One region of the Lysinibacillus sp. RC46 genome, then DNA from elsewhere that is predicted to be linked to it. Evidence: riboswitches for the same ligand, from Rfam matches in the RefSeq annotation. Region 1 holds a riboswitch; each other region holds the start of a gene.
What was found. Region 1 has a riboswitch for S-adenosylmethionine ahead of metK (methionine adenosyltransferase). Riboswitches for the same ligand answer to the same signal wherever they lie in the genome.
Positions count from the first base shown of each region.

Region 1 (8,556 bases):
ATTCACATAATATTAAATTCTTCCCTCATGACGGAAGCACTAGCACGTGATAAAATATAGTGTTAGAGGAGTGAAATAAATGACAGAAACAAACTTTCCTTTTCCTTCAGATGGAAAAAGGTATTATACATGGAATCGCTATTTACGTGAGCAATTTGGTCATAAAGTTTTTAAAGTAGCACTAGACGCGGGCTTTGACTGCCCAAATCGTGATGGTACGGTTGCCTTCGGAGGTTGTACGTTTTGTAGTGCAGCAGGTTCAGGTGATTTTGCGGGCAACAAAGTTGATCCTATCGAGGTGCAATTTGCTGAAATACGTGACAAAATGCATCAAAAATGGAAGGACGGCAAATATATGGCTTACTTCCAAGCATATACAAATACACATGCACCACTTCCTGTATTAAAGGAAAAATTTGAAGCAGCATTGGCTCAAGAGGGTGTTGTTGGATTATCCATTGCAACACGCCCAGACTGTCTACCAGATGATGTAGTCGAATATTTAGCTGAATTAAACGAGCGTACTTATTTGTGGATTGAACTTGGGCTTCAAACTGTGCATGAAAAAACTGCAAATCTTATCAACCGTGCCCACGACTATGCAACATATGTGGAAGGTGTTGAAAAGCTACGAAAGCATGGTATTCGTGTATGCTCTCACATTATTAATGGCCTTCCTCTTGAAGACTATGACATGATGATGGAAACTGCTCGTGAAGTCGCAAAACTTGACGTACAAGGCATTAAAATTCATTTACTCCACCTTTTAAAAGGTACTCCAATGGTTAAGCAATATGAAAAGGGCATGTTAGAATTTTTAGATCAGGACATTTACACAAAACTAGTGGCAGATCAACTTGAAATTCTACCACCAGATATGGTTATTCACCGTATTACAGGTGATGGACCAATTGATTTAATGATTGGCCCAATGTGGAGTGTTAATAAATGGGAAGTATTAAATGGTATTGATGCAGAGCTAGAACGCCGTGGAAGCTGGCAAGGGAAATTTTATCAAGCTGAGGTTGCCAAATGAAGCTACAACGCGTTTTACAATATGCACAACAGCTGATAAAAGATACAGTTGAAGAGGGCGATACTGTAGTAGACGCCACAGCAGGAAACGGCCACGACACATTATTTTTAGCACAACTTGTCGGCGATGAAGGTCAAGTATACGCCTTTGATGTTCAAAAGAGCGCTGTTGATGCAACTCTCCACCGCCTTTTAGACAATGGCTTAGAGCATCGTGCACTTGTTTTAAATAGAGGGCATGAAGAAGTAGCCAACTATGTCCACAAGCCTGTAGCTGCTGCAATCTTTAATCTCGGTTATTTGCCTGGTAGTAATCACGACATCATTACACAGCCAAATACTACGATACAAGCAATTGGAGATTTGCTAAAGATGCTAAAAATCGGTGGTCTTATTGTCCTTGTCATTTATCATGGTCATCCGGGTGGTAAGGAAGAACGAGATGCTGTAATAGATTATGTCAGTCAACTTCCCCAAAAATATGTACATGTATTAAAATACGAGTTTCTAAATCAACAAAATGATCCTCCCTTTGTGATTGCTTTGGAGAAAATGAAAGATTACTCGTTAAGTTAGTTAGAACGTTTCAATATGAGGCATGATTCCGATAAAGCATTGGAATCATGCTTTTTTAACTTCTTTCAGCAATTTTTTTCTGTAGCGAAAGCAAAGCGTCAGCTACAATTATGCCGAAGCATAATTGATTTTAGAAAAGAAAATATCCCCCGATGGCGCGGGGGATAGGGAGGAGTACTTAATTTTTACTTTCATGTCAAATTACCTTAATTAACTTAGTTAGATTTTAAAAGTGTTTGTCGTTTCATTGCATCCACATATCGCTGATTGACTTTATCCCAATCGATAGTATTCCACCAATTCGTAACAAATTCAGGTCGACGATTTTGATATTTCAAATAATACGCATGCTCCCATACATCAATAATGAGTAGAGGAATTTTCCCCTCTTTTAAAGGCGTTTCTTGGTTAGCTGTACTCATAATGGTTAATTGTTCGCCATCCAGCACTAGCCATCCATACCCACTTCCAAAGCGGGTAATCGCTGCATTAGATAGCTGATCCTGAAAATTATCAAACGTTTTAAAATAATAATCAATCGCCTTTCCAATATCAGCATTTGCCTCACCACCGCCATTGGGACTCATCAAATCCCAAAATAAACTATGGCAATAGTGTCCTCCACCATTATTTTGTACAGCTGTTTGAATATCTGCTGGTAGCACATCAAGATTGCTTAATAAATCTTCCAACGACTGATTTTGTAAATCCTTTTGACCTTCTAAGGCCGCATTTAAATTATTTACATACGTAGCGTGATGCTTAGAATGATGAATCTCTAACGTTCTAGCATCAATATAGGGCTCCAACTGATCATAATCATATGATAGTTTCGGTAAATGGAACACAGTCAATTTTTCACCTCCTCCCCAAAAAAAGTTTCTCAAAGGAAAGATAATTTCCTTAAGACAAAATATACCTTCTTTTTCTATTGCCGTCAATAGAAATTTTTTATAAAACAAAAAAGCTATCTAATAGAATGTTAAATTCTATTAGATAGCTTTCTCTTTATTGTCTATTTATTTTTACGTTTTTCATTATAATCTATCCAGAAATCTGCACCTTTAATTCCTAGTTTACGAGGATCAAAAACAGGATCTTTTCCTTCTTTTTTCTGTTTCTCATAGTCCTTTAATGCTACTATAGCAGGCTTCATAATAATTAAAATCGCTAAAACGTTAATCCAAACCATTAGACCTAATCCAACATCCCCCATCGCCCAAGCAAGATCGGATGTGCGGACTGTACCGTAAAACGCAGAAATTAAAATTGCAAATTTAGCCAGCCATATGACGACTTTCTCTGTAGCTCCTGAGAATAAATAAGCCACATTTGTTTCGGCTATGTAGTAGTATGCCATAATTGTCGTAAAAGCAAAGAAGAATAAGGCAATCGCTACGAATGGTCCACCAAAACCTGGTAGTGAAGAGTCTACTGCATATTGTGTGTATGCTGCGCCTTCTTTAATACTTTTCGCAAATGTGATTTGTTCTTCTCCAGTTAATCCGCCTTTATTGAAATCGCCAACATAAACAAATGAATCAGTACCCGCTTTTTCATCGTGTACATTATACATACCAGTAAATAAAATCATAAATGCTGTAGCTGTACAGATTAATAAAGTATCAATATACACAGAAGCTGCTTGAACGATACCTTGTTTAGCAGGATGCGATACCTCTGCAGCTGCTGCTGGATGCGCCCCTGTCCCCTGACCTGCCTCATTTGAATAAATACCACGTTTAACCCCCCATGCAATAGCGGAGCCAATAATACCACCAAAGATTTCTTGTGCACCAAATGCGCTAGAAAAAATTAATGAAAATACAGCTGGTACTTCTTTAATATTCATTGCAATAATGATGATGGCCATCAGAATATATGCTAATGCCATAAACGGTACAATGATCTGCGCAGCATTGGCAATCCATTTAATACCACCGATAATAATAGTACCTAATAATACGACAATAATAAGTCCTGTAATCCAAGTCTTAATATCGAAAGCGTTTTCAACAGCTGTAGCAATTGCATTCGATTGAACACCCGGCATCAAAATTAACATGGCAGCTAATGCGGCAACAGCAAATATAACTGCAAACCACTTTTGCCCCATTCCTTTTTCTATGTAAAAAGCTGGCCCACCACGATATTCTGTATCTTTCTCTTCTTTATAAATTTGAGCCAATGTCGACTCAACGTAAGCAGTTGCCGCACCGATAAATGCGATTGCCCACATCCAAAAAACAGCACCAGGTCCCCCCATCCCGATTGCTGTAGCTGTACCGGCAATGTTACCTGTACCTACTCGACCAGACAATGCGATAGACATCGCTTGGAAAGATGAAATCCCCTTATCCGATTTTTCGCCTTTAAACATTAAAACAAACATATCTTTAATGTGTCTTACTTGTAGGAACCGTGTGATAATTGAAAAAAAGAGCCCAATTAACAAAATGCCATAAATAAACCACGGTCCCCATAAAATCTCATTAATTTTCCCAACGATTGTTTCCATTTTCCCCCTCCAATGTGAAAAAATATTACTTTAAGTCATTATAGTATTACACTTTTCTGAAAATTACAACATTATATTCAAGTAACAAAAAGTTAGTAATTTTCTAGTTAATTGGAGAGGTAATTCACTATTCAATTATATAGCCAATTCTTCGAAGAGCATTATTAATAAAATCACGTATATAAACAAAAATCTCGTCACGCTCTACTTCATGAAATAGATTATGATAACAGTTTGCCCATTCTTTGAATTGAAACTCTGTAAATTCCATCTGATAAAGCCAATTCCGTGTTTGTTTGGTTTCAGTAATATTATCTTTTTCAGCTGTCATAACTAACATAGGCATATTAGGGAATTCAGCCTTCGGCAATAACACTAAATTGCGCATCATTTGTTGTAGCTCGCGATACCATTTCACTGAAACAACGGATGAAAAAGGAACCTCATCCTTCATCTCATCTCTACCTTCTATACTGCGCGTTAGTGATTCTAATGTAATTTCATGGGTCAGCTTCACATTGGCAGTCAGGGCACTTAAACTAGTTAAAGCATTTGATAGTTTACCTGGCAATAGATTTAAATGAAGCCAAGGTGAAGTTAAAATAATTCCTGCACATTCATATTTTCTTTTTTGCATGGTATGTAGTAATAGAGTCGCACCAAGTCCATGTCCTATTAAAAAGACAGGTAAATTATACGAAAAAGCATTCTCGATTAAATGCCTTGTATATTTGTTGTATTCTTTAAAATCCTCATCGTGAACACTTGAATATCCTACATTTACTCCATGATTAGGTAAATCCCCCATGACTATGTGGAAGCCTTCCAATCTAAGTTTTTCTATAAGCCATGCATACCAACGGTGATTTTCATATGCACCATGAAGAATAGCAACCACAGCCTTTGCTTGTCCATCAGCTTCCCATTTCCACATTTCACATAGTCCTCCTAAAAAAATAATTACACAATGATTATATCGTAATATCTTGATCATTTTAATTTTATATTTCCATCAAGTTGCGTATTTGATACGATAATATTACATCAAAGAAAGAAAAGAGGCGATCCTCATGATCTATCTATTTAAAGGTAAAAAACCCAATATTGACCCTTCTGTTTTTATTGCTGATTATGCAACCGTTACCGGCGACGTTACAATAGGTGCTGAAACAACAATTTGGTTTAACACAGTTATTCGAGGAGATGTATCACCAACAATTATAGGAAAAAGAGTTAGTATTCAAGACCTCTGTTGCTTACATCAAAGCCCCAAATATCCACTAATTATTGAAGATGAAGTAACAGTTGGACATCAAGTAACTTTACATAGTTGTACGATTCGAAAAAAAGCCTTAATAGGTATGGGCTCTATAGTATTAGACGGAGCGGAGATTGGAGAGGGTGCATTCATTGGGGCGGGTAGTCTAGTACCTCCAGGCAAAGTCATTCCTCCAAATAGTTTAGCACTAGGCCGTCCTGCAAAGGTTGTAAGAGAATTAAACGATGAAGATAAAGAAGATATGGAACGCATCATACGTGAATATGTAGAAAAGGGTCAATACTATAAATCTCTTCAACCAAAAAATTAATGTAAAGCAGCTCCACGATTGCTTGGGCAACCGAGCAATATAGGAGCTTATTTTTTTCGTTAAAAAACAGCGAAAGGGGCTAAATTAATGTTAAGCCCCTTTCTGTAATAGTATTTTAAAATATTTCCCCAGCTACTTCATTGCTTTAGCTGAATAGTTTATAAACCTGCTTTTTCTTTTAATGCGTCAGCTTTGTCTGTTTGTTCCCAAGGTACATTTAAATCTGTACGACCGAAGTGGCCATATGCGGCAGTTTGCTTATAAATAGGACGACGAAGGTTTAGCATTTTAATAATCCCCGCTGGGCGTAGATCGAATAGCTCGCGTACCCATTTTACAATTTCACTTTCCGTAACTTTTCCTGTTCCAAATGTATCAACTGCAATAGATACAGGTTGAGCAACACCAATCGCATAAGCTAGTTGTACTTCAGCTCGATCAGCTAAACCAGCTGCTACGATATTTTTTGCCACATAGCGTGCTGCATATGCCGCTGAACGGTCTACCTTAGTTGCGTCCTTACCTGAGAAAGCACCTCCACCATGACGTGCATAGCCACCGTATGTATCAACGATGATTTTACGTCCAGTTAGACCAGCATCCCCTTTAGGACCACCAATTACGAATCGGCCAGTTGGGTTGATGAAATATTTAGTATCGGCATCTAGTAATTCACTTGGAACAACTGGAGCAATAACGAATTCTTTTAAGTCTGCTTGAATTTGCTCAAGTGTAGCTTCTTCATCATGCTGTGTTGAAATTACAATCGTATCAACGCGTACTGGTACATTGTTTTCATCATATTCAACCGTTACTTGCGTTTTTCCATCTGGACGTAAATATGCTAGTTCACCAGATTTACGTACTTCCGTTAAACGACGAGCTAATTTATGCGCTAAACTAATTGGTAATGGCATAAGCTCTGGCGTTTCGTTACATGCATAACCGAACATTAAACCTTGGTCACCTGCGCCAATTGCTTCAATGTCAGCGTCTGTCATAGAGCCTTCACGCGCCTCTAATGCTTGGTCAACACCTTGAGCAATATCAGGTGATTGCTCGCCAATAGCAACAAGAACTGCTAGGTTTTCAGCATCAAAGCCGTATTTCCCACGTGTATAACCGATTTCTGCTACAGTATCACGAACGATACCTTTAATATCTACATAAGTAGAAGTAGTAATTTCTCCTGCTACTAATGCTAAGCCTGTTGTTACTGTTGTTTCACACGCTACACGCGCGTTTGGATCTTCTGCTAAAATAGCATCTAAAATGGCATCCGAGATTTGGTCACAAATTTTGTCTGGATGTCCTTCTGTTACACTTTCTGATGTAAACAGTCGACGGTTTGTCATTTGATTTTCCTCCTATTACTTTTACAAATAATATTTGCGAATTAATACGGTACTCATTACCCATGTCAAGTTCGCCCCTAAGGATTGAACTCTCAAGCCGTTGTTGCTGTCGTTGCACTTTCGCACAGTAAACATTTGTTGCTGTCATTGCACTTTCGCACAGTAAAACAGTTGTTGCTGTCACTACGCTTCCGCACAAATAAACAGCTGCTGCTTTTAACACGAGGATTTTTGAAAGATCCGTCATTATAATAAGGAAAGGACTGTATACTTACCTTTAATTCGTTTTTAACAATAAAAAAATCCTTTTCTCACGCTTACTTAACATGAGGAAAGGAATAATGACTTCGTAACCTTTCACTCTTATCGTTCAAGGGAGTTTCCCCTTGCATCAGATTGGCACCAGCGCATGTCGTGAAATAGTTCATGCAGGTTGCCGGGTTTCACAGGGCCTGACCCTCCACCAGCTCGGGATAAGAGTATCCGTTCAATATCTCATAATACGTAAAAGGTCGAACATTGTCAAATATTTTTAACTTCTTTCAGCGGGTGTCCAACATCGTGCTGTTGCTGTTGCTGTCGCTTCGCTTTCGCACAGACTAAAACCCTTTGCTGACGCTACACTTTCGCGCAAAAAACATTGTCAGGCCCAAGCACAAAGCAGATTCCGGACGCATTGTTTATCTGTAGCGAAAGTAAAGCGACAGTTACAATTATGCCAAGACATAATTGATTGTATTCTTATAAAGAAAGTATGGGATTTATATAGAAACAAATTTGGATTATACTGTAATTTAAAACAAAATAATCCCTACTCTCCACCTTACATCATGTGTTAACATATGTGTAACCCTTTACAGCACATTTTGTAGCAAAAGCAAAGCGTTAGCTACAGAACATGTGGTGGATGAATATGATTGTAGCCCCTTTTCAGTCGAAGACAAGCTCCAACTAATAAAAAGCAAGCTAAAACTTCACATCCTGTGCGAACCCCATGTTAGCCCAAAGCTTCCAAACACAATTTTTGCTGTGTCGAAAGTGAATGTGTGATCACTTATTATAAATAGGGTAAAAAGCATTATCAAAACAAATCAATTTACTTTTTGTCGTTTTCTTGAAAAGTAATAAAATCTGAAAAATAATTTCTGAATTAGTATAGATTATTTAAGCAATTGTGTTATACTATTTTTGAAATTAAGAAAATCTCCCTCAAACTCTAGGGAATACTATAAAAAAGGATGGTATTTAATCGATGAATTCAGTAGAAATTGCAAACGAACTGAAGGAATTATTAAGCGGCGGTAACATTAATGTTCAACTTTCAGTACCACAATTAGCTGAAAAGGCTACTTCTCGTGGTGAAGCTATGTTAACAGTAGATGGCGCAGTTCGTGCAGAAACTGGCAAATACACTGGTCGTTCACCTAAAGATAAATATACGGTAGAAGAAGATAGCACAAAGGATAAAATTGACTGGGGCAAA
Region 1 covers NZ_JBGCCF010000030.1:22,811-31,366, forward strand. The annotation lists gene mnmL (tRNA modification radical SAM protein MnmL/YtqA) at 80-1,036, shown strand; gene mnmM (tRNA 5-(aminomethyl)-2-thiouridylate-methyltransferase MnmM) at 1,033-1,611, shown strand; gene ABH966_RS21490 (superoxide dismutase) at 1,827-2,465, opposite strand; gene ABH966_RS21495 (alanine/glycine:cation symporter family protein) at 2,627-4,129, opposite strand; gene ABH966_RS21500 (alpha/beta hydrolase) at 4,257-5,063, opposite strand; gene ABH966_RS21505 (gamma carbonic anhydrase) at 5,200-5,718, shown strand; gene metK (methionine adenosyltransferase) at 5,877-7,073, opposite strand; SAM riboswitch class I at 7,434-7,553, opposite strand; gene pckA (phosphoenolpyruvate carboxykinase (ATP)) at 8,326-8,556, shown strand, end outside.

Region 2 (8,556 bases), on a different contig from region 1:
TGATAGGTGTCGGAGTTGTGGGGCTTCCACAAATCGCAGTTCGTGCTATGAGCTATAAAGATTCAAGAAGCATGCATTTAGCCATTATCATTGGCACTATTGCCATTGGGACAATTATGTTTGGGATGCATCTAATTGGTGTTTTAGCACGTCCAGTAATACCAGGTATTGAGATTGGTGATAAAGTAATGCCGCTGCTGACGTTAAAGGTTTTGCCGCCATTTTTAGCTGGCATTGTTTTAGCAGCACCCATGGCAGCAACGATGTCTACAGTCAACGCGCTACTTATGCTTGTAAGCTCTACAGTAGTGAAAGATATTTACTTAAATTATATAAAACCAACAGCGAATGATACGGAAATTAAGCGTGCGAGTTTTATTGTTACAGCAGTGATTGGTTTAGCCGTCGTCGTTTTTGCACTTAATCCACCAGATTTATTAGTTTGGCTTAATTTATTTGCTTTTGGCGGACTTGAGGCAGTCTTTATTTGGACCGTCGTACTAGGACTATATTGGAAAAAGGCCAATAAGTATGGTGCGATTGCGTCAATGATTTCGGGTATGATCCTTTATATTATCATTGATCGTTTTTATCCTTCTGTCTTTGGCATGCATACTGTGACAATTCCAATAGTCGCTTCATTATTGATATTTGTTATTGTTAGTTTATTAACAAGTCATAAATTTAAAGATGAAAAGTTGTTTATTTAAATTAGAGAACGCCGTAGAGTGAATGTCTACGGCGTTTTATACTGTAGAAAATAAGCAAAACGCATAGAATGTTCGAAATGATGGATAGACTGTCCAAAATTGTGGATAGAACGTTCAAAGTGACGGAAAGACCCTCCTGAGTGACGGATGGAACCTCCGAGGTGGCGGATAAAACCACTGAAACGACGGAAAGAACTTGAAGTGACGGAAAGACCACCCGGAGCGACGGAAAGAATCATTGAAGAAAGAATCATTGAAGTGACGGATGAAACCTCAGAAGCGACGGAAAGAACCCCTGAAACGACGGAAAGAACTTGAAGTGACGGATGGAACCTCCGGAGTGACGGATAAAACCACTGAAATGACGAAAAGAACTTGAAGTGACGGAAAGACCACCCGGAGCGACGGAAAGAATCACTGAAGTGACGGATGAAACTTCCGAAGTGACGGATAAAACCACTGAAACGACGGAAAGAACTTGAAGTGACGGAAAGACCCCCCCGGAGCGACGGAAAGAATCACTGAAGCGACGGATGGAACCTCCGAAGTGACGGAAAGAACCACTGAAGCGAGGGAAGGATCCTCCAAATAATGGCTAGAATCACAAAGTCGTGGATAGAACCTTCGAAATCGTGGATAGAGCGTCCAAAATCGTGGATAGAATCCCTGGATTGATGGATAGAAAGTTCAAAGTGGCGGATAGACCCCTGAAGCGACGGATGAAACTTCCGAAGTAGCGGATAAAACCACTGAAACGACGGAAAGAACTTGAAGTGACGGAAAGAATCATTGAAGCGACGGATGAGACCTCAGAAGCGACGGAAAGAACCATTGAAACGACGGAAAGACCCCCCGAAGCGACGGATAAAACCCCTGAAACGACGGAAAGAACTTGAAGTGACGGAAAGACCCCCCGGAGCGACGGAAAGAATCACTGAAGCGACGGAAAGAACCTCCGAAGCGAGGGAAGGATCCTCCAAATAATGGCTAGAATCACAAAGTCGTGGATAGAACCTTCGAAATCGTAGATAGAGCGTCCAAAATCGTGGATAGAATCCCTGGATTGATGGATAGAAAGTTCAAAGTGGCGGATAGACCCCTGAAGCGACGGATGAAACTTCCGAAGTGGCGGATAAAACCACTGAAACGACGGAAAGAACTTGAAGTGACGGAAAGACCACCCGGAGCGACGGAAAGAATCATTGAAGTGACGGATGGAACCTTAGAAGTGACGGATAAAACCCCTGAAGCGACGGAAAGAACTTGAAGCGAACGGAAAGAACCTCCAAAGTGACGGATAGAACAACTGAAACGACGGATAGCCTCTCCGATATGAAGGGTGGAATGCCCATAGAAAGCTAAAACGCCGTAGAGCTAGATATCTACGGCGTTTTTTATGTAATCATAAGCATTTTTAGTTAACAAAGTAATCGTTACGATAATAAATAATACGCGAACAAAGCCGCTACCTTTTTTAATCGCCATACGTGAGCCTACAAGTGCACCGGCAATTTGAGCTATGCCCATTAGTAAACCATAGACATAATGAATCTGACCTAAGTAAGCGAACATTAAAAGACCCGCAAAATTACTTGCTAAGTTTAAAAATTTGGCATTTCCTGCTGCCTTTAAGAAATCGAAGCCGACTAATAAAAAGCTAAAAATTAAAAATGAGCCAGTTCCTGGACCAAGAAACCCATCATAAAAACCAATTGTAAATAACAACAGCATGAATAAAACTAAGTGTGTAAACTTTAAATTTTTGACTGCAGCTACTGAACCCCAATCTTTTTTAAAGATGGTATAGACTGCAACAGCAGCAAGCATTATGAGCATGAGTGGTTTTAGTAATTCAGGATTGATTAAATGGACAGTCCAAGCCCCAAAAAGTGATCCTATAAAGGCTAGGGGAAAGTATTTGATAACTGACCGAATTTCTAGCTGACCAGAACGATAAAAAGAAATGGTTGATGTCAAAGAACCCATAGTGCCGGCAAGTTTATTGGTTGCTACGGCTGCTGCTGGATTTAAACCAGCAAACATAAGGGCAGGTAAAGCAATTAAGCCTCCACCTCCAACGACCGCATCCACAAAGGCGGCTAAAAATCCAAAAGATATTAATAATATGACTACATTTACATCTAATTCAAATAGCATGTGTGCACCTCTCAATAGTTACTACTGAAATAGTAACTAAATTTCGCGAGGCTGTAAAGACTAATTTTTTCGTTGGCTTATCTTCATAGGCTTATCTTATAATAGAGGTAATGGAGGGATTCGATGGAATTATTAATCGCCCAATTAAAAGAATTGGGATTCACAGAATATGAAGCAAAGGCCTATACTGCACTTGTCCAAAATAGTCATGTTAGTGCCTATCAAGTAAGTAAAAACTCCGGTATCCCTCGTGCAAGAATATACGACATACTTGATGTACTTGTTGAAAAAGGGTTAGTATTGAAAGAAGAAACGGCAGATCAAACGACATACTCTTCCATTCCTGTCGCTGTGTTTTTACAACAAATTCAACAACGTTGGCAGTCAAATTTCACATCGATTAGTGATCAATTAGAAAAATTAGAGGTAAAAGAGCAGGAAGCGGAGCATAAGGTTGTCACATTAAAAGGCAAAGAGGCAATCGTTAATTATTGTCAGTCTTTATTAAAAAAGGCGGAGAAAAAAGTCATATTATCAATGTGGGAAGATATGTATGAAGAATTGCGGGAAGATATACATGAGATAGCGAAACATATCCCTGTTCATGGAATTACCTTGTATGTGGAGGACCATTTAGCTTCTATTGACCAACACCGTATCACTCGCTATACGAGGAATGCGTCTACACCTCATTGGTTTATTTTATCGGTAGATGGCAAGCAAATGATTTATGGTCACTCTCCGTCAAATCAGGAAACGGCTTTTATTACCAATGATCCTGTTCATATATATTTATTAGAGGATTATATATGGCATGACGTGCTTATTAATCGCCTTTTAAAGCGCGATGATACGGAGCTTGAGGAATGGATTACTAAAGAACGTAAAGCATTTTTCTTAGAATGAAAGTATTGAAAAAGAATCTGCAAGCCGTCATGTACATTACAGAAGGCGAGCAGATTCTTTTTTTCGTTAAATATTAATAAAATACTTTATCAACATTGTATTTAGCGCGGAATGAATTGATCGCGTATGTTTCGTAAATTTCACGTTCCATTGGATCTTCCACTTCATACACTTCAATTTTGAAAATTTCATTACGGTGATTTTTCATCGGTGACACATTGTCCTCGAAATGCTTTTTAATACGTTGACGAATTTTACGTGCTTTACCGACAAATAATAGTTCGTTCTCTTCATTGTAGAATAAGAAAATACCACCGTTTTCACGTGTGATTTTATGGAAATCAATAAAACCATGGTACGGTGTGATTGGTACATCACCTGGCTTTAAATCTTGTTCGCGTTGGCGAATTACTAAATCTGGTTTTGGAAATTCAATTTTAATCAAAGTATTCACGTTCCTCTCTGTTACTAAAGGTATATGTTAACATAAGTACAGCATGTTTACCATCAAATAATGAATGTAAACATTCAAGATTAGTGTTAAACAAATTACATAATGACATGCATGGTTAATAACAAAATATTCTATGTATTATTGATATTCTTAATTGTTCATGTTACAATTCTTTTTAATTAAATAATCTCATCATGAGAAATTGAGGGATTGTTTTAGAAACCCAGTCGTACCAAGGGTTTGAAGTACATGATAAGATGTTGGGTAGATTAAAGTTTATTTGTTATTAATAATACACTTCTTATTGTCTATTAATTTAGATGAGGAGAGGTGTATTTTTTTATGCTGTTAAAGTTTGCTTATGATGATTTTATTGCAGACAGAAAATTCAACAATACGACTCAAGCAAGTATCAATAGTTACAAATACATGATTAAGCCGTTCATCGACAAATATAATTGATAGGATTATCTAAAAAAGAGAATATATGTTTAATTTTGAAATTTATTCCTGAATTTTACGTATAACAATTAGAGGGGGGATATAACTTGGCTAATAAACAAAAAAATCCAATTCCATTTTTGAAAAAAACTTGGGTGTCTTCTATTGGTGTATTTTTATTGTCACAGATAATCTTTATTACGTGTGAAGCAACAGGATGGATACCTAATTATAGAGATATTGGCGGAACGTTTATTGGAAGAATTACGGAATCTTCAATTTTCAAAGAGTGGTTTACTTTTTATGAAACACCAAATTTCAATTTACTTACTATCTTTTTTGGCATCTTTCTTGTGTTTGGAATAATAGAGGCGATAAAAAGTGTTTTTTCACCAAGGTCTACATAAGTAAAGACTATAGCAAAAGTATCACTAGGGTGTAAAGATAAATAACTAAACTATAATTTCCCTAAAAACATAATGACATGCATGATTAATAACAAAATATTCTATGTATTATTGATATTCTTAATTGTTCATGTTACAATTCTTTTTAATTAAATAATCTTATCATGAGAAGTTGAGGGATTTGGCCCGATGACGCTTCAGCAACCTCTAACGAAAGTTAGAAAGGTGCTAATTCCAGCAAAGGATTTGTCCTTTGAGAGATAAGAGTGAACGTGGAAAAATCCTTCTCATTCTATCTCAAATGGAATGAGGAGGATTTTTTAATTTCATCGAAAAAGAAGACTTAATGAGTTTTGAACAGGGCCTGTGCATGGAGACTAAGGCCCAATTGATTTTAACTAGAGAGGGGAATGCAAGATGCCAATTAATATTCCGAAAAACTTACCAGCTGGAGAACATTTACGTGAGGAAAAAATCTTCGTAATGGAAGAGGACAGAGCGAAAACTCAACAAGTTCGTCCGTTAAATATATTAATTTTAAACTTAATGCCAGAAAAAGAAAAAACAGAACTGCAATTACTTCGTTTATTGGGGAATACACCATTACAAGTGAATATTACATTTTTAAATACAGCTACGCATGAATCAAAAAATGTTAGTAAATCACATTTACAGTTATTTTACACGACTTTCAATCAAATTCGTCATCGCCGCTATGATGGCATGATTATTACGGGTGCACCAGTAGAAAAAATGGAATTTGAAGAAGTGAACTACTGGCAGGAAATTTCTGAAATTATGGATTGGTCCAAGACAAACGTAACATCGGTTTTACATATATGTTGGGGTGCACAGGCAGCGTTATATCATCATTACGGTATTGGTAAAATTGGGCTGCCTGCTAAATGCTCAGGTGTATATTCGCATGTTATTACGGATTTAACAGTGGACTTAGTACGTGGCTTTAGTGATTCATTTACTGCACCACATTCACGTTATACATCCGTATCAATTGATGAAGTACTTAGCCATCCCGATTTACGATTACTATCTTATTCTGAAGATGCTGGTGTTTTCATTGTGCAATCTAAGGATAATAAAAACATTATGATTACTGGTCATCTTGAATATGATGCAACAACTTTAGCTGATGAGTATAGTCGTGATGTTGCGAAAGGATTAGATATTGATGTACCAGTAAATTATTTCCCACATGATAATCCTGCAAATGAACCGATTAATACTTGGCGCGCCCATACACATTTATTATTCTCGAATTGGTTGAACTACTATGTTTACCAAGAAACACCATACGAATGGGATTTTGTCGATCAGATTGAATATCATATTTAAAACCGCTCAATTACAATAAAGAAAAATGATGACTTTGATATTTCAGGGTCATCATTTTTTCACGCCATTATGCTGTTAATTTTCTGATGAATTTTTATTTCTATCACTGCTTGGAGTATTGCCGGTATCGCTATCATTCTGTGTAGTATTGTTGCTACTATCACTCTGCGAAGGATTTTCGCTGTTACTTGCACTTTGAGTAGAATTATCGTTATTACTACTACTTTCATTTTGAGTAGTATTACCGGCATTGCTACTACTTTCATTTTGAGCACAATTATCAGTATTACTATTACTTTTTTGTGTAGCTTTTCCGCCATTGTTACTTGCACTTTGAGTAGAATTATCGTTATTATTACTACATTCATTTTGAGTAGTATTACCGGCATTGCTACTACTATCACTTTGAGTAGAATTATCGTTATTACTAATACTTGTACTTTGAGTAGCATTTCCGTCATTGTTGCTACTTTCGTTTTGAGTAGAATTATCGTTATTACTACTACTTTCATTTTGAGTAGTATTACCGGCATTATTGCTACTTTCACTTTGTGTAGCATTTCCACCATTACTGCTACTTCCACTTTGAGAAGAATTCCCGCCATTGTTGCTACTATTACCCTGAGTAGAGTTTTCGTCATTACTATTACTTTCACTCTGTAAAGAGTTTCCGCCATTGTTGCTACTATCATTTTGAGTAGAATTACCGTTATTACTACTACTTTCACCTTGTGTATCATTTCCAGCATTGCTACTGCTATCACTCTGTGAAGAATTATCGTTATTAGTATTACCTGCACCTTGAGTAGCATTACCGTTATTACTACCATTTTCATTCTGTGTACTACAATTACTTTTTGTATTATTACCGTTGATTTTGCGAATCTTCGCGACAAGTAGTAAAACTAATGGTAATAAGATAGCGAAAATAAAGGAAAAAATAGGCCAGGTTTCTTTATTGTAAATTTCTGAATGAATGATACTAGGATGAACAATTTGTGAAAGTCCAAGGATAATCATTCCGAATGGAAAAATGAGCGGTCGATGATTGTTAATTTTACATATTTGTGCGATGCCGATGACCCCAGCGTAAAAAAACATAAAAGTTTTAATATAAATTGATATTATCCACATTGCTGCCATAATAACTTCAATACGCTGCAAAAAATTCCCGATTGAAATTCTTTGGGCTAATGAATAGCTAGGAAATGTCCTAGAAGCAGTATTTGTTGGACCTAGGACAAGGATAGCCAGTGTGATGATAGCAATTAAGACAATCCCTCCAAGAATTGTGCCAATGTAAAAACCTTTTTGGGCTGATTCATGGACGTTAACAGAAGAAGGAAAAATCATTAACAATATGACAAGTGGCAATGAAAAAATACTCATTAATCGAATAATACTAAAGAATAATGATTTTGCTGGTACTTCCATTATTGGCTGTAGATTTTCCATATGGACGGATGGTGAAATACAAACTACAAAAAAAATAAAAATTAAAATAAACATTGCGAATAGTATTTCTGCAGAACGGGCAAAAACTTCAATTCCTAGAAATGCTGCATAAATAATGATAATACTGAACAGAAAAGCAAAGGCCATCATAGGTGTTTCTGGCATAATTTCTGTTTTCATGAAAATGCCAATGAAATATAATAATTCACCAGCAGAAAGAAAGGATAGAATAATAAAGCCAATCGAAGTTATTTTTCCGAAAAAACGACCTAATATCTTTTCATTAGCCTCTACAAATGTAAGGGTAGGTGTCCGTTTTCCTACAGTAACGAAAAGCTTTATTAAGAGTAAACTTAGAACGACACTAATAATCGCTGCAATCCAGGCATCTTGTTTCGCTTCACTTGTTACACTAGCAGGGCTAATTAAAATAGCTGTCCCAATTGAAGAGAGAAGGGTAATGATCATAAATTGTCTTGAGCTAATTATTTCTTTTTCCATATGAACGCTACCCCTTTTCTCTTAACATAAAGTTCCTTATTATTTTATCAAGGAGACAATTAAATCTTTAATTGGTGAAATGGGCTTGGAATTTTGATCCTTAATGGACCTCAATATTTAATGCAGCGACGATCAATAAAAAAATCGAAAAAATAACAATTGTTTTTGTTTC
Region 2 covers NZ_JBGCCF010000004.1:165,109-173,664, reverse strand. The annotation lists gene panF (sodium/pantothenate symporter) at 1-710, shown strand, start outside; gene ABH966_RS05645 (hypothetical protein) at 737-964, opposite strand; gene ABH966_RS05640 (hypothetical protein) at 1,125-1,298, opposite strand; gene ABH966_RS05635 (hypothetical protein) at 1,312-1,542, opposite strand; gene ABH966_RS05630 (hypothetical protein) at 1,520-1,690, opposite strand; gene ABH966_RS05625 (hypothetical protein) at 1,704-1,913, opposite strand; gene ABH966_RS05620 (TSUP family transporter) at 2,085-2,867, opposite strand; gene ABH966_RS05615 (TrmB family transcriptional regulator) at 2,991-3,773, shown strand; gene ABH966_RS05610 (nucleotide excision repair endonuclease) at 3,847-4,218, opposite strand; gene ABH966_RS05605 (YfzA family protein) at 4,776-5,075, shown strand; SAM riboswitch class I at 5,232-5,342, shown strand; gene metA (homoserine O-acetyltransferase MetA) at 5,493-6,428, shown strand; gene ABH966_RS05595 (endospore germination permease) at 6,504-8,384, opposite strand.
Region 2: it holds a riboswitch for S-adenosylmethionine, as region 1 does, so the genes downstream of both, metA (homoserine O-acetyltransferase MetA) here and metK (methionine adenosyltransferase) in region 1, are expected to answer to the same signal.

Region 3 (8,556 bases), on a different contig from region 1:
ATCAGCCATTTGCTTTGTCCAGTTATCAATTTTTCGATTGGATGAGCGAGAATTGTAGTATGCTTCCATTGTGTCGTTGTAAGCTGGTAAAAGCTCCTCGTATTTTTCTGCATTGTACTCATTTTCATGTAATACTGCTGCGACAGGTAAACGAGGTTTTACTTCATTGCGACGAGCAGGAACTCCAATTGTTAAGCCGAATAGTGGGAAAACATAGTCAGGTAGATTGAATAATTCGCTTATTTCTTCAAGCTTATTACGCACTCCTCCAATGTAACAAATTCCATATCCCATAGATTCTGCGGCAACGACAAAGTTTTGTGCGAATAATGATACATCGGCTACTCCAACAAGTACGTTTTCTGCCGAATCAGCTACAATGTCTACACCTTCTAATTTACCTGCTGATTGAAGACGTTTGAAATCTACACAAAAGACAAAGGCACCGCCAGAAGTTTCGTATTGACGAGGATTACCAGAGAGCAATCCTAATTTTTCTTTTTTCTCGGCATCTGTTACCCAAATGACACTATAAGCTTGTACAAAATGTGATGTAGCAGCCATTTGTGCAGTAGCAATTAATTCTTCAATAATTTCTTTTGAAATCGGATTTCCATCATAAATACGAACCGAAGAGTGGTTCCGTAATAGTTCTTTAACCATTTATAAAATCTCCTTTTTCCCTTTATATATACCAAGAGCATATCACGCTTCGTCTTCAAAATCGAATTTTTTCGATGTTGAAGTTATTTTCAGATAATTTACGAATGCATAAAATCTCTCGTATAATAAAATATTTTGTTAGTTATAGATTAAAAATTCTAAATAGTTTAAAATTATGTATGGACGGTTTATTTGGTTAGATTTCTAATAATTGGATGACTATACCAGTGGATTAAACCGAGTAATTAGTTGAATAAAAATAAAGTCGGATGGAGGAATAAGGGATGGCAGAAAAGTTGGCGAAAAAGCTTCGTAATGAACAGCTACGGAGCAGGGTTGTAACAGCAGAAGAAGCAGCATCTTGGATTAAAGATGGTATGGTACTTGGAATGAGCGGGTTTACACGTGCTGGTGATGTTAAAGTGGTACCTCTTGCACTTGTGGAGAAAGCTAAAAAAGAGAGCTTCCAGGTAGATGTGTATACAGGTGCATCACTTGGTCCAGAGGTTGACCAATACTTAGCGGAAGCTGGCGTTATTCGTAAACGTGGACCTTTCCAAGCGGATGCTGGTATTCGTAACAAAATCAACAGTGGTGAAATCGCATTTGTTGATGCTCATCTTTCACATAATGCGGAGTTAGTACGTCAAGGCATTATTGGTCCTATTGATTTTGCGATTATTGAAGCAGCTGCTATTACAGAAGACGGCTTACTAATTCCTACAACTTCAGTTGGTAACTCTCCGATTTTTGTGCAAGAAGCAGACCAAATAATCATTGAGTTGAACGTAGCTCAGCTTGATGCATTAGAGGGTGTCCATGATATTTTTGTACCAGGTCCACAGGGAAAACGTGATCCAATTCCATTACAAAATGTATCCGATCGGCTTGGCGCAATTGGCATACCACTAGATTTAGATAAAGTAAAGGGCATAGTGATTTCAGATATTTTAGATGCGCCATCAACGATTGTTCCTGCAGATGAAGAAACAGATATTATGGCCAATCATTTATTAAATTTCCTACGAGAAGAAATTAAAGTAGGTCGTTTAACAACAAGCTTAAGACCAATTCAATCCGGTGTAGGCTCAGTTGCAAACGCCGTTTTATTAGGTTTTAGAGATTCTGAGTTTGAGAACTTAGAAGTATATTCAGAAGTACTGCAAGATGCAGTATTCGAATTAATTGATGCAGGAAAAGTAAACTTCGCATCTGCTACTTCTATTACCCTTTCCGAAGAAGTAGGAAACCGAGTTTATGGTGATTTTGAAAAGTATGCAGATAAGCTAGTATTACGTCCGCAAGAAATCTCAAACCAACCAGAAATTATTCGCCGACTCGGGTTAATTTCTGTTAATACAGCACTCGAAGTAGATATTTATGGGAATGTGAATTCTACGCATGTTTCTGGCACGAAAATGATGAATGGAATCGGTGGCTCTGGAGACTTTGCACGTAATGCACGATTAGGTATTTTCGTCACAAAATCTTACGCGAAAGGCGGAAATATTTCTAGTATCGTTCCAATGGTATCGCATGTAGACCATACAGAGCATGATGTAGACGTTATCGTAACAGAGCAGGGAGTAGCAGACTTACGTGGGCTGGCTCCAAAAGAACGGGTTGGGCTCATTATCGATCACTGTGCACACCCGGAATATCGTGAGCAATTATGGAAGTATTTTAACGATGCCAATGAAGCAACAGGTGGGCACCATACGCCACACGAACTAGAAAAAGCGCTTTCCTGGCATGTGAATTACGCAAAAAATGGTACGATGAAGAACCCTGCTTTATTGAAATAATAAAGTAATAAAAGCCTTGAAGGACAGTTGACCTGTTCCTTCAAGGCTTTTGATTGTTATTAATGTTGTCCCGAAAGCTTAGGTAGCCCCGCGAAGTGATCGGTAACCCCGGTAAGTGATCAGGTAACCCTCTCAAGTGCTCAGGTGTCCAAAGAAAACCCTAGCTGCTTTTTACAATAAGCCAATCCATTTCCAATATGTTGCGGAGAATAGAAGAACTAGGATGTATCCAATAATCGTTAATGGAATACCAGATTTTAAGAAATCCTTTGTTGTAAAGGCTCCTGTACCATAGGCAAGCATATTTTGCGGTGCACTAATAGGTAAGAGGAAGCCAAAGCTAATAACGAATTGTTGCACGATAACGAAACCAACCTGATCGACATTAGCCGTTAATGTTGAGGCTAAAACGATAAATACTGGTATAAGTGCAGATGCTAAGCTTGTTGCACTCGCAAAGCCTAAATGAATAAGAATATTAAATAAAGTGACAAGCGCAATTGTTGCAAGAATTGGCATAGAATCTAAACCGAGTGAACCGAATACCTTATCTGATAACCACGATGCACCTTTAGTATTAAGCAAGACTGTTCCTAGCATAATTCCTACTGCAAAGACGATAATTGTTCCCCAAGGAATATGAGGCTCAACTTGCTTCCACGAATAGACTCCGATTTTTGGCATTAATAAAATGGCGATTGCAACGATTGTGACGGTTGTCGTATCGAATGGGTGGAGTTTACCCTCTGCTGCCCAGAAAAATAGTAAAACTACCGATGTGATGATTAATCGAATTTCGGGAGCTTTTAATGGACCAAGTTCCGCAAGCTGTTTTTTGATTACTTCTTTACCACCTTCAATATTACTTGTTTCAGGTTTAATTAGTGTAATCATAATGAAAAATAGAGCCACTGACATGATGATTGAGAAGGGGGCAGCGTAAAGTAACCAAGCACCCCAAGAAATATCTACACCGAATTGTTCTTTGATGAAATTTAAAGCGACCATATTTTGAGCTGCTGCCGTTTTAATACCGATGTTCCAAATGGAAACAGCTTGTACAGAAGTAATGACTAGTAAAGCAGCAAGTCGACTATCACGTGGTAAACCAAATGCTGCTACCATTCCGAGTAGTATTGGTACAACTGCGCCTGCACGTGCAGTAGCAGAAGGGACAAAGAATGCGAGTGCAATAGATACTAAAATAGCACCGAATACAATGGCTTTCGTTTTTGTCCCAACTAGTGAAAGTATCCAAAGCGCAAGACGTTTATGTAAATTCGTAATTTGCATGGCTGCCGCTAGGAAAAGAGCTGCGGCTACTAGTGCAACTGCAGAATTACTAAATCCGCTTAATGCTAACTTTAATGCATCCGATGTTCCTAACGCTCTCGTTGGATCTTCCATTGACGGAGCTAGCCCTAGTAAGATTGTAACGAGAGCAATAATCATGGCAGAGCTAACGGGATAGGATACTGCTTCTGTAACCCATAGGATGACCGCGAAAGCTAAAATAGCCAAAGCTCGTTGTCCGGCTACAGGTAAATCGCCGTTGTTAGGTAAAAAAGTAATGATGATTAATGAAGCGAAGGCTAATCCAATCCAGAGTGGTTTCAAATTACGTTTCTGTTTTGCTTGTTCAGAAGTAGACATACTTTTCATCCTTTCTTAAACATGACTGTAATTTTCACATCGGCTAGTAAAATGCTTTATTAAGAAAGTTAATTTGTCTAATTATTGTAAAAAAACTAGTATGTGAAATACCCTCTATTTATAGCGATAATGGGCAGTTGCGAGAAAATATACGGTCAAAGAAAAGACAAAAATATCCAAAAGATTTTATTTTTTCTTTTTGAATGCTGAAGTTACTTTAGGCTCAGTTCCTAGCATCAATCGCTTAATATTTTCGATATGCAAAATGATGGCTATACCAAAAAGTAATAGGGCTAAAATCGTTGGGCCAACTCCAGGAATCCATAAATAAGTGGCTGTACAAAAAACGAGATAAAATTCAAGTACACCGACAATTAAATAGTTCGTCACGAAAGATAAAATAACAAATAAAATGAGTGCAAACAAGCCAATTTTCCAATCAATCGCAAGTAATATTCCTATGATTGAAGCAGTTCCTTTACCGCCATTGAAGCCCATATAAAATGGGAAATTATGACCTAGAATGACACCGGAAGCTACGATATAGATGAAGAGCCAAACTTGTACTTCTGTTAATTGTGTTATATCTGCTAAATAAACATGTGCACCGATTATAGCTGCAACGCCTTTACCGATATCGATCAGTGCAACTAATATGCCGTATTTCCAGCCAAGGGAAAGTGTTGCATTAGAGGCACCTGCATTGCCATGACCGGCCATTTTTAAATCTACCCCTGATAAAAACTGAGCAACTTTAGAGCCGTGAATACAGCCAATCAAATAACCAACAAGAAGAAAAATAATAACGGCTTTTATCATAAAAATTCTCCTTTCCAAATAATGGGTTCATCACAAAAGTTCTAACATTGTGTTAGCCCGAAGCCCCTAGGAAACGCCCAGCCGAAACGGAAATCAGTCCATGCTTTGGTGACCAAAACAATAAATATCTAAAATAGTGTATGTGTTTGGATTACGTAAAGAAGCAGACAGAAGTTTCGGAAAAAATAAAATTTTAGTATTGACAGAGAAAAAGTCTATGTTTATACTTTGTAACAACGATGGAAATTGAATCTCATACTCTTATCAAGAGCGGCGGAGGGATAGGCCCTATGATGCCCGGCAACCAGTAAGTGACGAACTTGCTAAGGTGCTAATTCCTACAGATTCTTACTTGGATCTGGCAGATAAGGGGAGGAAAACTTGCAACCGCAACCCTCTTCTTAGCTGAAGAGGGTTTTTGTTTTCTACTGAAAAAATCCTCCTCATCTCCGGTACCATCGTAAAAAAATAACCATTTGGAGGTATACAATGACAAAATTTAAACCAGAAACATTGCTGTTACACGGTGGCCAAGAGCCAGACCCGGTAACAGGATCTCGTACAGTACCCGTATATCGCTCAACGGCTTTCGTTTTTAAAGACACTGCTCATGCGCAACGTCTTTTTGCCTTAGAGGAAGCTGGTAATATTTACACTCGTATTACAAACCCAACTGTAGATGTTTTTGAAAAACGCGTCGCTTTATTAGAAGGCGGTACAGCAGCAGTAGCACTTTCATCTGGTGCAGCAGCAATCGCGTTTTCCATTTTAAATCTTGCAGGGGCAGGCGATGAAATTGTTGCAGGTAGCTCTTTATACGGAGGTACTTATAATTTATTCGCTAACACACTACCAAACTACGGTATTAAAACGATTTTTGTAGATGAAACAAATCCAGAAAATTTCAAAGCTGCTATTACTGATAAAACAAAGGCCGTGTTCGCTGAAGTTTACGGTAACCCAAGTTTAAAGGTACTAGATATTGAAGCAGTAGCAAATATAGCACATGAAAACGGCTTGCCATTAATTATTGATAGCACATTTGCTTCACCATATGGCTCTACACCAATTGACTACGGTGCAGATATCGTTGTTCATTCTGCAACGAAATGGATTGGTGGTCATGGAACAACTTTAGGTGGCGTTGTAGTAGATGCAGGGAAGTTCGATTGGACTCGTGGACGTTTCCCAGGCTTTACTGAGCCAGATGCTTCTTATCACGGTTTGCGTTATGGTATTGACACAGCAGATGCAGCATTCGCCACAAAACTGCGTGTGCAACTGCTACGTGACTTTGGACCAACATTAAGTGCTGATGCGGCATTTAATTTATTACAAGGTTTAGAAACGCTTCATTTGCGTATTCCTAAACACAATGAAAATGCATTAGCAGTAGCTGAATATTTACGAAACCACCCATCTGTGGAATATGTAAATTACAACGGCTTAGAAGATTTCCCTACCCATAATTTAGCTAAAAAATATTTAAGAAATGGCTTCGGTTCTGTGCTTACATTTGGCATTAAAGGTGGACGTGAAGCAGGGCGTAAATTAATCGATAGTGTGAAATTATTCTCACACGTAGCAAATGTAGGGGATGCTAAATCATTAATTATTCATCCAGCATCTACTACACATCAGCAACTATCTGCTGAAGAGCTAATCCAAACTGGCGTAACCGAGTCGCTCATTCGCTTATCAATCGGTTTAGAGGCAGTAGAGGACATCATTGCAGATTTAGAACAAGCTATTGAACAAGTAACAGCTTCACAACAAGAAGTAGAAGCTTAATAAATAAAATACATTGGCTAATGTTGTAGCGTTTACGTATTTTCTCATTCGATAGGCCTCATTTGGTAATGCGTCAAACGTTGCTACATCATCCGCTCCCCTCATTTGGTGAGAGTAATGAAATGGTTTAAAATTAATACCTAGTAATTTTATAAGTATTGTTGACTTGGTTAAATCCTTGTTTTATACTAGGAAATAAGAAAAGTGTTCGAAGGGCTACCAACCTAGAACCAATTTAAAGCGCCGACTTGTTGATCGGTAAAGTGTTTTCAATTAATGCTCAAACTAATTTAGTTTCATAAGTGCTCCCCCACTTTTGAATATATGAAGAGGAGTAGTTACTCAGCCAGTAGCTACTCTTATCTACAAAACTGATGATAAAGGAGTGTTTTAAATGGGAAATGTGTATAGTGCGCAAAACATTGCATCTTATCTTATTTATGAATTAAATGAAGGTCATGTGTTTGTGAACAACATGTCCATTCAAAACATACTTGTGTCAGTTGAGCGTAAATGGCAAGAGATCTTTGGACATTCTGCTTTTAAGGAAATGGTTTATGTCAAAGAGGAAGGCTATACAGTAAAAGAAGTTTTCGAAGCTTATGAAAGCTATGGAGCAAATCATATTCCTCTACCTGCGACAGAGTATTATTTAAAATACGGCACATTCCAATTAGTTGAACGTACGTATGCAATACCAAATTTTACGCAGGAGGAAATAAGACTGGTGCAACAAGCTTTAACACAATATCGTTATAAATTGCTAGCCAAAGCTAGTTAATTATCCCTCATATATTTGGCTCATTCTCTGCTGCTACAGGGAATGAGCTTTTTAAATTAGATGATGAAGATATACAGAAAAAATTTTATTAATATATTTCAAAAGAACAATTTTTATGAATGTCTTTACATACATATATATAATAGAAGAAAGGCATTTATTTTCTTCTTTCAGTAAACATCCACTGAAATAGAGGAACTCAGTCTAAGAACGCCACGTCCTGTGGCAACGACATCAAGTTGGCCCAAAGCCTCCGGCGGATGTCACGGAATCGGAAAGAGCTCACATAGGATGTTAGCCTAAAATCATCGCATCCATGCGATAACGGCTAACTGACCTGCATCACGCAGGCCTAAGCACAAAGCCGATTCCGGACGCAATTATGCCGAGGCATAATTGGTAAAGAAACGTCAATATTTGTTCAATCATTATAGATTTAAGTGAAAAATCATATAATAAAAGGGATGAAAACGATTTCCTTTGCACGTCTACAGGAAACAAATGTCCATCCTAGAAAGATTTTTCTTGTGCAATGTATGTATTTACGTTACAATTTTCTTTAAGTTGATTTTTGAATTATTTGAATTTGTTTGTTTCACAGTGTATCTTCATTCAGAATGTTTTTTGTAGCGAAAGTGAAACGCCATGACTAAATATCTGTTTGAAGACGAAGTGTTAGAAACACGGCAAACTGACCTGCTTTGTATAGTCGGCACACAATTCAAAATCTGTAAGAATTAAGCTGAGACGAAATAAATATAATGAAACTGCGGAATGTAAGTTGGAGGGAATAGGAATGGCAACTATAAAGGCAGCTATATTAGGATTTGGAACGGTAGGTCAAGGAATTTACCATATATTAAACGAAAAGCGTGAAGAGCTTAAAAATAAATTAGGAATTGAGCTAGAAGTAGCAAAAATTTTAGTTACAGACACTAGCCGTGAACGTGTACCAGGTACCGCGCATTTAATGACAACTAGTATGGATGAAGTCTTAGCAGAACCAGGTATGCAGGTTGTTTTTGAGGCAATCGTCAATGAGGA
Region 3 covers NZ_JBGCCF010000034.1:44,915-53,470, reverse strand. The annotation lists gene chrR (class II chromate reductase ChrR) at 1-663, opposite strand, end outside; gene ABH966_RS22740 (succinyl-CoA:acetate CoA-transferase ScpC) at 948-2,468, shown strand; gene ABH966_RS22735 (DASS family sodium-coupled anion symporter) at 2,640-4,121, opposite strand; gene ABH966_RS22730 (glycerol-3-phosphate acyltransferase) at 4,308-4,940, opposite strand; SAM riboswitch class I at 5,199-5,312, shown strand; gene ABH966_RS22725 (O-acetylhomoserine aminocarboxypropyltransferase/cysteine synthase family protein) at 5,430-6,731, shown strand; gene ABH966_RS22720 (hypothetical protein) at 7,126-7,512, shown strand; gene ABH966_RS22715 (homoserine dehydrogenase) at 8,309-8,556, shown strand, end outside.
Region 3: it holds a riboswitch for S-adenosylmethionine, as region 1 does, so the genes downstream of both, ABH966_RS22725 (O-acetylhomoserine aminocarboxypropyltransferase/cysteine synthase family protein) here and metK (methionine adenosyltransferase) in region 1, are expected to answer to the same signal.

Region 4 (7,154 bases), on a different contig from region 1:
CGGATAGAAACGTCAAAGCGACGGAAAGCCGCCCCGAAATGCCGGATAAAACACTCGAAGCGACGGATCGCCACCTCGAAATGCAGGACCGCTTTATTTTGAGTGAACGACTCTTACGCTGCTTTTAGCGTTCATCAGTATTAATTCATTTACTATTGACTCCATCTTTTTTCACCAATGTGATATCGCGAAGTCCTTTTATAGATGTTGCCCCCGCTAATGCGATTGAAACTTTTAATTCATCATATAAATTCGTCATTACTTTTTCGACTCCTTGCTGTCCTGCTAATGCAAGTCCGTAGACGAAGGGGCGACCGATGGCAACTGCATCTGCTCCTAAAGCGAGTGCTTTAAGAGCATCCATACCACGATATACACCGCTATCTAAAATAACAGGAATTTGCCCATTTACAGCTTTCACAATGCCAGGAAGTGCATCAAGTGAACCAATTACGCCATCCAATTGGCGGCCACCATGGTTGGATACGATAATTCCGTCAATGCCGTTTTCTATAGCTAGTTTTGCGTCTTCAGGATGTAAGATTCCCTTTAACAAAATAGGGAGATTCGAACGGCGCTTTAATTCACGTACATTGTCCCAATTTAATGTTGGATGGAATATATTTTGCAACACGCCTTGTACATATGACTCAAATGAATCATCTGGTAAGGAAGCAGTAAAAATAGGGTCATTCATATAGTTTCCTCGTGCATACCCAAGCTTTAATGGTGAAAATTGATTGCGAACATCTTCTTCACGCCAGCCAAGCATGACTGTATCTACAGTTAAAACGATAGCCTCAAAACCGGCAGCCTCGGCTCGAGCGGCCATACTATAGGCAATTTCCTCATTTGTTGACCAATATAATTGAAACCATTTAGTAGCAGTGGGAGCTGTTTGTGCCACATCCTCGAGTGCGTAGCTTGAAACTGTGCTTTGAATATAAGGGATTTTTAATTGATCAGCTGCACGTGCTACGGCTAGCTCTCCTTCGTCATGCGCCATTCTGTTCATGCCAACAGGAGCAAATAAGAACGGAGTTGGGTGTACTTTTCCGAACAGTTCAATTGATGTATCAATACTTGAAACATCCTGTAAAAAGCGTGGAATAATAGAGTATTTTTCAAAGGCTGTACGGTTATTCCTTAATGTTTGCTCACCGCCAGCGCCTGAACGGATGTAACCAAACGGACCAGCTTCCATTTTTTCTGCAACTGCCTTTTCTAAATCTGCAAAGCAAATAGGAAAGGGGGCTTGTGCATTAATATTTTTTAATAGTAGATCGCTATGTGTTGTCTTTGTCATCATAATCCTCCTACTAATCTTTTTTTAACTTCGCAGCAAAGCGGTTACCTATTGATTGAATAATCTGAACAAGAATGATTAAGATAAACACTGTCGCATACATTACATCGACCTCATAGCGTAAATGACCGTAACGGTATGCGAGATCACCTAGACCACCAGCACCAACCATTCCTGCCATTGCTGTTGCTCCTATAAGACCGATTGTGGCAATCGTTAAACCTAAAATAATGGATGGGCGCGCCTCTCGTAATAAGACATTCCAAATAATATGACGACGTTTAATACCCATTGCTGTATAAGCTTCCACAACACCCGGATCAACTTCTAAAAGTGCAGTTTCCATAAGTCGCGCAATATAAGGCGTTGTATAAACAACAAGCGGTACAATAACACCTTTTACACCAATAGTTGTGCCGACGATTAGCTTCGTAAACGGTAAAATGAAGAATAGTAAAATAATGAACGGTACAGAGCGGATAATATTAATAAATAAATTGAAAAATTGATAGAGAAATTTATTTTCAAACGATTGTCCTGGGCGAGTTAAAACAATTAAAAGCCCTAATGGGATCCCTATTAAAATAGAGAAAAATAATGAAATCCCGACCATTTGGAAGGTTTCGATAATGGATTTCCCAATAACATCTGACCAATCTGCAAAGAAGCTTTGAATGCTATTCATTTAATTCGCCTCCTAATTCCTCAACGCTTACTCCGTTTTCTGTAAAATACTTAAGTGCTTTTTCTACGATATGTGCTTCACCGTGTAGATGCACGACAATATTACCGACAATGCCGTTTTTTAATTCAATGATATTGGCGGTTAAAATATTCGGTTGAACATCATAAACTTTACTCACTTCTGCTAGTAATGGTTTCCCTGTACTTTCACCAAGGAATGTTAAACGAATAACACTTCCTGAAACATTTAATTGCTCGATAAGGGAAGGGGATAAATTACGTTGAGAAATGGTATTTAAAAACTTTCGTGTCGTTGGATGCTGAGGCTTTGAAAATAGGTCTATAGCAGAGCCGTATTCCACAACCGCCCCTGATTCAAGAACAGATACATCGTCGCAAATTTTTTGAATAACATTCATTTCATGTGTAATGAGTAAAATAGTGATGCCTAGCTCGCGATTAATTTTCAAGAGAAGCTCAAGAATGGCGTCAGTTGTTTCGGGGTCGAGTGCACTTGTCGCTTCATCACTGAGCAAAATCTCAGGCTCTTGGGCAAGGGCACGTGCAATAGCGACACGTTGCTTTTGACCACCTGAAAGCTGGCTAGGATAGCTATCTAATTTCTCTGTTAGGCCAACAATTTCTGCATATTTTGCAACGCGTTTTTTCACTTCGGAGTCGTTATAGCCTAGAAGCTTTAATGGTACCGAGATATTGTTGTAAACAGTCGCTGTTTTTAAAAGGTTAAAATGCTGGAATATCATCCCGATTTTTTGACGAGTTTTGCGAAGGTCGTTTAGAGAAAGGGAAGTAATATCTACATGATCGATTAATACCTTTCCTGTTGTTGGACGTTCTAATAAATTGACACAGCGAATAAGAGTACTTTTTCCTGCACCACTGTAGCCAATAACCCCATGAATTTCACCTTTTTTGACATGCAAGTTAATACCATCTACTGCTTTGACGATACCATTTTTAGTTTTAAATTCTTTTGTTATATTTTCTAGTTGAATCATACGGTGATATCTCCTTTCTTAGTCCTTCTATAAATCAAGAATCTGCTAGCTTTCCTGTAGGAGTCCCGCAGATTCTTGATTTTATGAATGGTCCTTAATCGTCACTTACCAGCTTGGAATTACAGAGCCTTGGAATTCTTTTTCAATAAAATTGCGTACCTCATCAGATTGATAAGCTTCAACAAATTTTTTGATCGTTGGGTCATCTTTGTTTTCGGCACGTACTACAATGTAATTCACATATGGAGAGTCCGTAGATTCTAAAAGAATGGAGTCTTTTTTAGGATTAATGCCAGCATCAAGAGCGAAGTTTGTATTAATAGCTGCTACATCTACTTCACTAAGCTGTTTTGGAATTTGTGCAGCCTCTAATTCAATGAATTTCAAATTCTTTTTGTTTTCTTCCACATCGCGAATAGATGCTGTTAAGTCTGCACCGTCTTTTAATTTAATATAGCCCGCCTCTTGAAGGACAAATAGAGCACGAGCCCCGTTTGTTGGATCATTTGGTAATCCGAACGTTGCACCATCAGGAACGTCATCAAATGATTTATATTTCTCAGAGTATATGCCTAGAGGATTTAAAATTGTTTTTCCAACTGGCACTAAATCTGTATTGTGATCTTTGTTAAATGTCTCGAGGAATGGCTTGTGTTGATAACTGTTTACATCAAGATCGCCCTCTGCTAACGATGTATTTGGTAAAACATAATCAGAGAAAGATTTTACTTCTACCTCTAAGCCATTTTCTTTGGCAACTTTTGCTACAACCTCAGCAATTTGTTCGTGTGGACCAGAAGTTACACCTACTACAATCTTATTTTCATTAATAGCCTTACTTTGACTATCCTTACTATTTTCTTTAGTACCACAGCCTACTAATGCTGCTACTAATGTGAGACTTGCTAAACCTAATAAAATTTTATTTTTCTTTTTCATGAAACATACCTCCAAAGTTTTTTTATCGGTTTTTGAAAATAAAAAAAACTCTCTTAAAAAAATTAAGAGAGGCTCATAAAAAAGTGTCCTCTCTTATCTTTCAAACGATGATCGTTTGCAGGATTTAGCACCTTCCTTAAAAAAGGAGGTTGCCGAGCTTCATAGGGCCAGTCCCTCAGCTACTCTTGATAAGAGATTTATAATATTTTTTTGTAAATCCGATAGAACTAATATAAATTATAGGATATAGTAAGTCAATTGAATTTTTAAAATTTTTTATTTTGTTATAATATTTAGTTGCGAAAGAATCCGCAAGAAAGAGACAAAACTGTTCCCATAGCAAGTTTGAGCTAATGGAACAGTTTTTCGGGTAGAGTCTACTTCATGAGTTAAATAAGTTTAATTTTTCAATTCTACTGATCGCTTCACGTAAGCGGTCTTCGCTAACAAGTAAGCCAACCCGCACATAGCCTTCACCATATTGACCGAAGCCATTGCCTGCAGCTACTGCGATATCAGCTTTGTCGAGCAATAAATCGGCAAATTGTTCACTCGTAAAACCTAATGGAACAGGGAGCCATGCAAAGAAAGAGCCTCTCGGTGCTGTTACTTGCCAACCAATTCGCTGAGCTTCTTCGATCAGTACGTTTCGTCGACGCTCATAAGTCGCACTTAGCTTATCCACGCAACTCTGGGAAGCAGTAAGTGCAACTGCCGCGGCTTGTTGCACGGCAGGGAATTGACTACAAAATAGATGATCTTGAATAAGGTTAATGGCTGCAACAATATCAGGGTTACCAACTGCAAAACCAATGCGCCAGCCTGCCATATTATACGTTTTGGATAATGTATACATTTCGATACCGACATCTTTTGCACCGTCAGCTTGCAGGAAGCTGATAGGTTTATTGCCGTCAAATCCAATCGCCCCGTAGGCAAAATCATGTGCTACGATAATATTGTGCTCTTTTGCAAAGCGTACTGTTTCCTCGAAAAATTCAAGTGTTGCAGTACCGCCAGTTGGGTTATTCGGGTAATTCAAGTAAAGCATCTTCGCCTTTTCTTTTACTGCATCGGATAAAGCATTATAATCAGGCAGAAAATTATTTTCTGCAAAAAGAGGCATAACTTCAAAATTAACATCGCCTAATACGACACCTGATAAGTAATCTGGATATCCAGGATCGGGTAATAGCATAGTATCACCAGGGTTTAAAACGGCTAACGGTAACTCAACAAGACCAATTTTCGTACCACCGAGAATAGCTACTTCTGTGTCAGGATCAATGTCAACATTGTATTCGCGTTTGTAGAAACTTGCAGCTGCTTGGCGTAATTCTGCTATGCCATGAAATGGAGAGTATTTATGATTTTGAGGATTTTCTGCCGCCTCCTGCAATGCTTTAATAATATGTGGAGGAGTGGGTTGATCTGGATTACCTTGACCAAGATTAATAACATCACGCCCTTCAGCAAGAGCAGCGTTTACTTTTTGCACAAGTGCTGCAAAAAATTGAGTTGGAAGTAGCTGTAGTTTTTTTGAGAATTCCATGCATGTCCACCTTTTTCAGAATATAATAATTATTAAAGATATGATGCACATAATATTACTTTTTTTAGTAATTGTCTAGAGCCCAATAGTATATGAGGTGAGGAAAATTGAATAAAGTCTCGTATTTTATCGTCAATGCTTTTACTACAGAACTTTATAAGGGAAATCCCGCAGCAGTCTGTTTACTTGATTCACCAATACCTGAGTCGACCATGCAGAAAATTGCTCAGGAGATACCCGTACCAACAACAGCTTTTGTCCAAAAGAAGGATCATGATTTTTTTCTTAGATGGTTTACGCCAGCAAAGGAAATACCGATTTGTGGACATGGAACAATCGCTAGCGCTTTTTTACTTTGGAAACAAGGAATTGTACCCGTCAATTCTTCGCTTACATTCCAGACTGTAAGCGGTCCTTTACAAGCAAATTGGTTGAATGAACTAGTTGAAATAACAATTAAGAAGTACCAGTTAGAAGAGATTGAATGTCCTTTGGAGCTTGAGGAATGGCTTGGTGTGAAACCAACATATGTAGGGAAAACAGAATTGGATTATATAGTGGAGCTAAGTCACGAAGAGTATATTGCAGACTTTAAAGCTGATTTTCGTGCGATGAAACAGTTCCCGGTACGTGGTGTTTGTATTACAAGCCGTTCTAAAGATGAGGGGATTGATATTGTCTCAAGATTCTTTTCTCCAGCACAAGGCATTGATGAGGATCATGTAAATGGTTCCACTCATGGTGCGCTAGGACCTTACTGGTGTGAAAAATTATCAAAAGAAAGTATCGTTAGCAAACAGCTTTCAAAACGTGGTGGATTATTGTACGTTACACCAAAAATAAAAGATGTGGCAATTGCGGGTTCGGCTGTTCAAGTATTGAGTGGTGAAATATTAATCTAAATATTTGAGCTTAAACCATGGAAGTAAGGTTGATTTATTGTAGTATAAATACAGAACAGTACTGTCTAGAGGAGGAATAGCAATGAAAATTGGTTGTATCCAATTAAACGTAGGTTTTGGCAAAGTAGAAGAAAATTTTGCTCGCGCTGAGGACAAGATTCGTGAAGCGGCAAAAAAAGGTGCAGAAATTATTGTACTACCAGAAATGTGGAATTCAGGCTATGCTCTTGAAAAATTATCAGAGCTTGCAGATGTGGATGGAGATCGTTCGAAAGCATTTTTATCAAACCTAGCGAAAGAGCTTGGCGTACATATTGTTGGTGGCTCTGTTTCAACGAAGAAGGGCGATAAATTTTACAACACGATGTATACGTTTGATAAAAATGGTGAGTTAGTAGGTGAATATAACAAGGCACATCTTTTCCGTTTGATGGACGAGCATTTATATTTAGAAGCTGGGGATGAGATGAATCGCTATGCACTTGGAGAAATCGAGGCTGCAGGCGTGATTTGCTACGATATTCGCTTCCCAGAATGGCTACGTGCTCACGCCTTAGAAGGTGCAAAGGTCTTGTTCGTACCGGCGCAATGGCCGACACCGCGTATCGATCATTGGAAAACATTGTTGCAAGCACGTGCCATTGAAAATCAATGCTTTGTGATCGCTGTTAATCGCATTTCTAGAAAGGTAGAAAACTTCAATGGTCAATCAATGATTATTCAACCATGGGGCGAAGTGCTGTGGGTTGGTG
Region 4 covers NZ_JBGCCF010000062.1:274-7,427, reverse strand. The annotation lists partial or broken gene ABH966_RS26670 (hypothetical protein) at 1-16, opposite strand, end outside; gene ABH966_RS26665 (alpha-hydroxy acid oxidase) at 146-1,306, opposite strand; gene ABH966_RS26660 (methionine ABC transporter permease) at 1,320-1,991, opposite strand; gene ABH966_RS26655 (methionine ABC transporter ATP-binding protein) at 1,984-3,009, opposite strand; gene ABH966_RS26650 (MetQ/NlpA family ABC transporter substrate-binding protein) at 3,115-3,948, opposite strand; SAM riboswitch class I at 4,039-4,143, opposite strand; gene ABH966_RS26645 (pyridoxal phosphate-dependent aminotransferase) at 4,331-5,500, opposite strand; gene ABH966_RS26640 (PhzF family phenazine biosynthesis protein) at 5,608-6,402, shown strand; gene ABH966_RS26635 (carbon-nitrogen family hydrolase) at 6,485-7,154, shown strand, end outside.
Region 4: it holds a riboswitch for S-adenosylmethionine, as region 1 does, so the genes downstream of both, ABH966_RS26650 (MetQ/NlpA family ABC transporter substrate-binding protein) here and metK (methionine adenosyltransferase) in region 1, are expected to answer to the same signal.